DNA from 2 places in the Priestia sp. FSL H7-0729 genome. Region 2 is predicted to be linked to the other one. Evidence: riboswitches for the same ligand, from Rfam matches in the RefSeq annotation. Region 2 holds a riboswitch; the other holds the start of a gene.
What was found. Region 2 has a riboswitch for cyclic di-AMP ahead of MHH93_RS06705 (HAD family hydrolase). Riboswitches for the same ligand answer to the same signal wherever they lie in the genome.
Positions count from the first base shown of each region.

Region 1: another riboswitch for cyclic di-AMP. It lies ahead of MHH93_RS01130 (3D domain-containing protein); the one in region 2 lies ahead of MHH93_RS06705 (HAD family hydrolase).

Region 1 is NZ_JBBOTQ010000001.1:252,695-256,901, reverse strand. It holds gene lpdD (prenylated flavin chaperone LpdD) at 1-158, opposite strand, end outside; gene MHH93_RS01135 (polysaccharide deacetylase family protein) at 313-1,104, shown strand; gene MHH93_RS01130 (3D domain-containing protein) at 1,220-1,891, opposite strand; cyclic di-AMP (ydaO/yuaA leader) riboswitch at 1,894-2,090, opposite strand; gene MHH93_RS01125 (amino acid ABC transporter ATP-binding protein) at 2,311-3,033, opposite strand; gene MHH93_RS01120 (ABC transporter substrate-binding protein/permease) at 3,020-4,207, opposite strand, start outside.
Region 2 is NZ_JBBOTQ010000002.1:95,060-99,266, forward strand. It holds tRNA gene MHH93_RS06695 (tRNA-Leu) at 378-460, shown strand; gene MHH93_RS06700 (glutathione peroxidase) at 611-1,090, opposite strand; cyclic di-AMP (ydaO/yuaA leader) riboswitch at 1,460-1,635, shown strand; gene MHH93_RS06705 (HAD family hydrolase) at 1,751-2,149, shown strand; gene MHH93_RS06710 (HAD family hydrolase) at 2,277-2,960, shown strand; gene MHH93_RS06715 (Nramp family divalent metal transporter) at 3,049-4,207, opposite strand, start outside.

The sequences.
Region 1 (4,207 bases), on a different contig from region 2:
CCCGGAATATGTACCGTCGTCCCGCTGACGCGCTCATGGTCTACATAGAACGTAGCTACAGCACCAATATGTGCCTTTCCTCCGGTAACGAGAAAAACCTTATCTTCACCTGCTTCAATCACCTGTAAACGTATGGATTTCAAATCATATGTACTCATATCCTATCCACCTATCCTTTTCTATATGTTATATATGGAGGAATTATGGCCATCATGGGATAAATAGACAATGAAACTTCTCACACTACGCATATTTTATGGAGAGCCCGGGCATACCAAGAAGAACGTCATTTTGGAAAAGGAGGCTGTTATTATGCGTATACGCCTCATCATGCTGATGGTTATCGTTATTTTTCTCGGAGGATATCATGCTCCGGTTTCATCGCGGGATTCTTCAAGCCCGCCAAGTGAATCGGTATCCGGTTCAGGTTCTGGGGAAGAAGAACAACTGACATTGGGACAGTTACGTCAAAAATATGCCGATACGTTCAAAACCAATGGTCCTTCAACGAAGAAGGTTGCACTGACTTTTGACGATGTGCCTGATCCACGCTTTACTCCACAGGTACTCGATGTATTGAAGAAATACGATGTTAGAGCTACATTCTTCATCGTAGGTAGTCGAGCTGAGAAACATCCCGATCTGGTGAAACGCATCGTTAAGGAAGGGCATATGGTTGGTAATCACAGCTACAATCATCCGGAATTCAGTAAGCTGTCGATGAATGCCTTTCGCAAACAGATTTTACATACCGGGGATATTATTCGACGGCTGGCGGGATATACGCCCAAGATGATTCGCCCGCCTTATGGAGACATTAATGAGGAGCAGCTGCGATGGGCTGCCAGACAACATTATAGCATTGTGAACTGGAACGTAGACTCACTGGACTGGAAAGGCCTTTCTAAGGAGCAGGTGAGAGATAACATCCTGTCTGCTGTCAAACCTGGCTCCATCGTTCTGCAACATGCAGGAGGCGGTGTAGGATCTAATCTAAACGGAACGATTGAGGCTTTGCCAGAAATTATTGAGGAACTGCGTAATCGGGGATATGAACTGGTCACCTTGGACGAAATGCTGGGATTGCCAAAGGCCAAAGATTAGGATACCGTGAACCGTAACTGAACAAGATTACAAATGTTAAAGGGTGCCTGTTCAACCGCAAATTTAGCGATTGGCAGACACCCTGTTTGAATTCATTTTAGATGTAATTTACGCTCTACTTCAGAATGTACAGCTCGATATCCTGAAAACCAAACGTGCTTACAGACTGCTTGCTACCCGGGATGAAGATATCAATCCGGTGACCCTTGATTGCACCGCCCACATCACGTGCTGTGGCTACAAAAGCCTGTTTTGGCAATCCTGGATGGCTGTGACCCGTTACCAGTACTTTAGTTCCAAGTGGAATCACACTTGGATCAACTGCAATCGTGCCCAGTTCAAGATCATTCCCGAAATAATCGACAGCACCCCATCCTCCATTTTCAGACGGATCTGCAGAGTATGCCGTTGCTTTCACATTCACAGCTTTGCTGTAATCGAATGTTTTACCCCAGGCTTGAACCACTTTGTTGTCTGTGTTCACGTCCAAGCTTGCAGCGGTAACCGTTTTGGCTTGGGTCTTGCTCTCCGTCGCTGCGGCAGCTACATTGTTTGCCTTACCAGGGATCGTAATTTTCAAACCACCATAGATGTTGTAAGGCGAGATGTCGTTGTTTGCTTTAACTAACGTGTTGATTGCTACTCCGTATTGTTTCGATAAGGTGTAGAAGGTATCCCCCTCTTTGGCCACATGAACTGAATCGGCGTGAGCCGGAACGGCTTGAATGAGCATTGCTGTTGTCATTAATGCTACTGCTGTTTTGGCTATACGTTTCTTGTTAATCATGGTCTTCCTCCCTCATTATGCCTGCGAAGTTAGTTGTCGGATTCGGATGAGGAGCCCACCCTATAGGTTCATCATTACATTTGAAACGATATGTACCCCTAATTCACCCCAAGCAGTGTGCTGTAGATCTTCCCCCTGCACAATCTGCATCGTTACATCCCCCGCACTCCCTGTCCGGAAGTTTCGGCAGAGTTCAATATATCACAATTTTGTAACCTGAACTTGTAGTAATTCTTACCAAATAGTTTTAACATGTGCAAACAGGTGTAAGAATACTGAATACTCTAAAACTGTTGAGCGAGATGTCCCCTATATATTTGGTAACAGAATAGTTACTTTTTCGAATCCTGGATGTTATTATTACACAAATAAAATAGCGTCACCGACTCGAAGTCAGTAACGCTATGTAATCATTATAATTAGAGTACTTTCGCAAGAAAATCACGTGTACGTGAATTTTTGGGTGCTCCAAACACCTCATCAGGTGTTCCCTCTTCCACAATTACCCCGCCATCCATGAACAGGATACGGTCTCCCACTTCACGTGCAAAACCCATCTCATGTGTCACGATGACCATGGTCATACCGCCTTCTGCAAGACGTTTCATGACATCCAGTACCTCACCGACCATCTCAGGGTCCAGTGCCGATGTGGGCTCGTCAAACAGCATCACATGCGGTTGCATAGCCAATGCCCTAGCAATGGCGATCCGTTGCTTCTGTCCACCGGACAGCTGATTCGGGAATGTATCTTTTTTATCGTACAAGCCCACAGTTTTAAGCAGATCAGCAGCAATTTTCTCCGCTTCCTGAGTGGATTGTTTCTTCACTTTAATTGGAGCAATTGTAATGTTTTGCTCTACCGTTTTGTGTGGGAACAGGTTGAAATGCTGAAACACCATGCCCATTTTCTCACGAGTTGCGTTGATGTTGTGCTTCGGATCGGTGATTGACACGCCTTCAAAATCAATCTCACCCGAGGTAGGCTGTTCCAGCAGATTCAGACAACGCAAGAATGTACTTTTTCCTGAACCGGAAGGGCCAATGACCACGACAACCTCACCTTTGCCAATCGTCACGTTAATGCCCTTAAGCACATCGTTATTTCCATAAGATTTGTGTAATTGTCTAACGTCTATCACTTGCACTCAACTTCCTTTCCAGTCGTCCCAGCAGCTTGGACAAAATGAACGTCATTACAAAGTAGATGGCTGCTGCAATCAAAAATGGACTCAAGCCTTGGTACGTAATGTTTTTGACTACACTTGCCTGATACATAATGTCCACCATACCGATAACGGAGATAATGGAGGATTCTTTGATGATGGTTATGAATTCATTACCAATTGCCGGCAATACAGCTTTGAAGGCTTGCGGTAAAATAATATAACGCATTGCTGCTCCTCTGCCCATCCCCAAGGAACGGGCTGCTTCCAGCTGACCACGATCCACACCTTGAATACCTGCACGGAAAATCTCTGCCAGATAAGCACCACTATTGATTGAAAGTGTAATGATACCTGCCTGAAGTGCAGTGAAGTTAATGCCAAAGCTCAGGGAAAAACCGTAGTAAATAATCATCAGCTGTACCAGCATCGGTGTACCACGGATCACTTCAACATAAGCCGTACCGATCCAGCGCAAGATTGCAGCGTCATGCAAACGGAACAAACAGATGATCAATCCAATAATTACCCCGAAGATAACCCCAAGTGCAGACAACAGAAGTGTGTATCCTACACCTGTAGCATAGAAACTTTTATATTCCCAGAATACTTGGAAAATATTTTGTGATTTGTTCGCTTTATCCGCCATCAAGAGGCTGGCGTCCGTCACCATCTGATTGATTTTATCTTCACTTTTCAGTCGCTCTAGTGTTCCATTTACTGCAGCTAGCAGCTCGGTATTACCTTTACGAATCCCGATTGCTGCTTCTGCTTGCTCTTCGTCCGGAACAGCAGCAGCAAGTCCAATGATATCGTCTAGATAACCTGCAGCAACGGTATCTTCAACGATTGCCGCGTCAATGCGTTTTGTTTGCAGTTGAAGCACAATATCCGAGATTTTATCCAGCGCAGTAAGTTTCGCTCCTGGAATACTCTGTCCGATCGTTTCCTGAATCGAGCCTTTCTGAACGCCAATCTTCGCATTTTCAAGTTCTGCCATGGTTGGATATTTGTCTTTATCCACATTGCGAACCATAATCACTTGTTTTGATTTATAATAGGTGTCGGAAAAATCGATACTTTTCTTCCGCTCATCCGTCGGAGTCATACCTGAAATTACCAGATCAACACGCCCGCTCTGCAATGCAGG
Region 2 (4,207 bases):
TATGTTTGGAAATCCGAATTATATGATAGTTATCATCCCATAAATGTCCGCTTTTTGTCAATAGTATCTGTTGAATTTAATGAATAGATTCTGATATTTAATATTTGTGTTATTTTATATAACCTATTGTGTTATTTGTGTGGCGAAGTGCAGGGAGGACTATATATAAGGAAGGACTACATATTAATGAATCAACAAGATCGGCTCTAGCCGGAAAAGAGGGGATCAAATCTAAGGATATGCAGTTCATGGATAAACATGACGAGAATATGCGTTTTTTGAGGAAAATGCCTGGCTGAAAAAGAAGGTTTAAAAAATACTTTACTTTTATTTCTGAACCCGGTATAATCAATTCTGTTGCCGATTATTTACGACATGCGGTCGTGGTGGAATGGCAGACACGCTATCTTGAGGGGGTAGTGGGCGTATGCCCGTGGAGGTTCGAGTCCTCTCGACCGCATCATATGAACGATGAAGAAGAAGCTTTCCTTTAATGGAGAGCTTCTTTTTTTGTGTCTTTTCGAACAGTCGGGTATCCAGGGGTGAGAAAAAAGGCCATCCATTCCCGGGGGTAATGGTGCTCTACCTTCCGGCACGGGTGGCCAATGTACTATTTTTGCAGCAAATTCTTGATATCTTCTTCAATCTTGTCAGGTGTTGTTTTCGGAGCATAACGCTTAATTACCTGTCCGTTCTGATCCACAAGGAATTTGGTGAAATTCCATTTGATTGCTTTGGAGCCAAGCAGGCCTGGTGCTTCTTTGCTAAGGTGCTGGAAGAGAGGGTGAGCGCTTGAGCCATTCACATCAATTTTCTCAAACATCGGGAAGCTTACGCCATAATTCATCTGACAGAACTCGGCGATATCGTCGGAAGAACCTTTTTCCTGTGCAAATTGGTTGCTTGGAAAACCAAGGACTTCAAACGGGGCATCTTGGAACTTGTCTTGCAGTTCTTGCAGACCTTTGAACTGAGGGGTAAGTCCGCATGAGCTTGCGGTATTTACAATCAGTAACACTTTATCACGGTAGTCGGACATTTCAACTTCTTGGCCCCGAAGGGTATTGACTTTGTAATCGTAAACTGTCATCTAATCGCCTCCATGATATCATCTGATATCTCTTATTATATTGGATGCAATTAAATAATGCAAAATTAATATGGTGTTAAAAGAACCAAAACGGGCAAGTTGTGCAGAATACGTGAATGAAATGCGAAGTGACTTTCGTCAGAGTGAGAATTAGATAGCCTTGAAGAGATGGATAGAGTATAACCATGTTGTAAGCGTTATTATGGATCGGTATTGGCGAAAATCTGTCGATTCGGTGATCTGTACGGACTTTACACCGTCATGGTACGGGTGTATGATTCATAACGTAATTTCAATTTAAACTAAATTGTACCTGAAAAACGAAACAAACGATAATATCGCTCGATCTGATCTTAAGATATACGAACGATGTTTTAATCGCTGAGTTTCCATTCAGTCATGAGTGGGAAACGGGGGAACCAACAGAATGCGCTGTCCAGGACAGTAGGCATTCATGGGGTGAATTTTCCGGTGACAGCCGGAAATAGGGCGACTCTCGCGCCCGAATCCGTCAGCTAACCTCGTAAGCGTTAAAGGGAGAGGCAACAAGCCGTACGCTGGTTCATGGTGTTTTCGCCATGGATTCTTTAAGAAGCGTTCGGGAGGCCTTGGTCCCCCACGCTTCTTTTTTGTTGTCTTTTCACGCCAAGGGAGGAACGAATGATGGATACTGAGATGATCTTAGTGACTGCTCCAAATGAAGCAGGACGCAAATTTATCAAATTGCTGATGTACAAAAAAATGCCGTTTGCCGTTCTAACCAACAGTGCAGGGGAAGAGCGCAGACTCCGTAGAATCGGGGTAGAGCATGTCATTCGCATGAATACGGCTGCAGCTCAAAAATGGTTTTTGCCGCAGGGCAGCGTGGGCAACGTGTTTATTTTTGAGAACAGCCTGAACCTGACTTGCCGTTATTTACAGATCTGCCGTTCATGGACATCGAAATCCCTGTGCGTCATTACGGAACAGAGTCATCCAAAGGGCATCTATCGGGGCATGGGCGCAGACCGGATTGTATATTCACTCAATGGGGAAGTCGGCTTTCTCCTCAATGGTTAATGCCATAGCTTGTGATTGCTCAGGTGTAAGGTGCCTGTTATAATTGAATGTATCGATAAACGGAAATTTGAGGAGACTCATGCAAGATGGTGAGTCTTCTTTTTTATGCTTACAAGGAGGAATTGGCGTGCCGGATGTAGGTGGATTAAAGTGGTTGTTTTTTGATGTTGGAGATACGCTGGTGGATGAATGGGAGCCGGTTGATGATATTATCGGACAGTTCGTCCGCGAAGCCTGTGCTTTGGGGTATCCGGTAAAGATTGAGGCGGTACGCGAACTGTTCGCGAACTGTTACCAAAGTTATGAGCAATGGCCTATGAGAGTGGCGATTAGCACATTCGTTGACGACGAGGGACACCAGAAACAGATTCAGGACAAGCTGAAGTTTCAAAAAGATCTTGAACGTCCTTTTCCTTCAGCGGATTCCGTTCTCCAGCAGTTGTCACGGTATTATCGCATTGGCATTATTGCCAATCAGAGTCCCGGAACGGAAGAGAGACTGGAGAGTTACGGACTGCGGAAGTATGTTGATGTTCTGGCCTGCTCGGCTGAAGAAGGGGTGTCCAAGCCAGATCCGGAGTTATACGCGGTGGCCCTGAAACAGGCAGGATGTACGCCAGAGGAAGCCGTCATGGTCGGGGATCGGATCGATAACGATATTATACCTGCTCGGAAGCTGGGCATGCGTACGATTCGAATTATGCAAGGTTACGGAAGATTCCAGCCAGACCGATCGGAGGACGAACGTGCGGATTGGACTGTTGATTCATTGGATCAACTCCTGCCGTTACTGGTGCCGAATCAGGATTAGGTGATTATTAATAAAAGAAGGCTGATCAATCTGGTATCGAATACCGGAGTTGATCAGCCTTTTTAGTATTTTATCAATAAGAACGTGATTAGAATAACCGGATCGTTTGAATGATCAGATAGATATTCAGCACCACGATAATCGAGGCAATGACCCATGAAATGATGTTGAGCCACAATTTGTTGGCGAATGCCCCCATGCTTTTTTTGTCACTCGTGAACATCACCAGGGGAATTACCGCAAAAGGCAATTGAAGCGACAGCACAACCTGGCTCAAAATGAGCAGTTCTTCTGTGCCGTGTTCTCCTGCAATCGCTGTGACAATTACCGCCGGGATGATGGCGATCAGACGTGTGACCAGTCGGCGCAGCCAAGCTGGAATTCGAATGTTCAGGAAGCCTTCCATCACAATCTGTCCAGCGAGTGTCCCTGTAAGGGTAGAATTCTGACCTGATGCTAACAACGCCACACCGAACAGGATACTTGCAACCGTTGTACCCAATAGAGGTGTCAGCAGATGGTAGGCATCTGCGATCTCGGCAACCTGTGTCATGCCGGCACTATGGAATACAGCAGCGGATACAATCAGGATGGCCGCATTGATGAACAAGGCGAGTGTCAGCGCGATTGTAGAGTCCATGGTCGAATAACGAATCGCTTCTTTTTTGCCCTGTGGTGTCTGTTCGATCTGACGCGTCTGCACAATGGAAGAATGCAGATACAGATTATGCGGCATCACGGTTGCTCCTATAATACCAATGGCAATATAGAGCATGGCAGGGTTCTGCAGGATCTCCACATTTGGGACAAAACCATGGAGAACACCGCCCATATCCGGTTTTGCCAGGAACAGGTCAATCCCGAAGCAGAGGGCAATGGTCGCCATCAGCACAATAACGAGAGTTTCCAGGGCGCGGAAGCCTTTATTTTGCAGCACCAGAATCAGAAGTACATCAACTGCGGTGATGATAACACCGTACAACATGGGGATGTTGAATAACAGCTTTAACGCGATGGCAGAACCGATGACCTCAGCCAGATCGGTAGCTGCAATGGCAAGTTCGCACAGGATCCATAACATCATGACAACAGGCATGCTGAAGCGTTCACGACAGGCTTGAGCCAGATCCCGTCCAGTGACGATGCCGAGTTTTCCAGCCAACGATTGAAGTACAACGGCCATCAGGTTCGAGAGCAGGATGACGGATAACAAGGTATACCCGAACTGCGAGCCGCCTGCGATATCT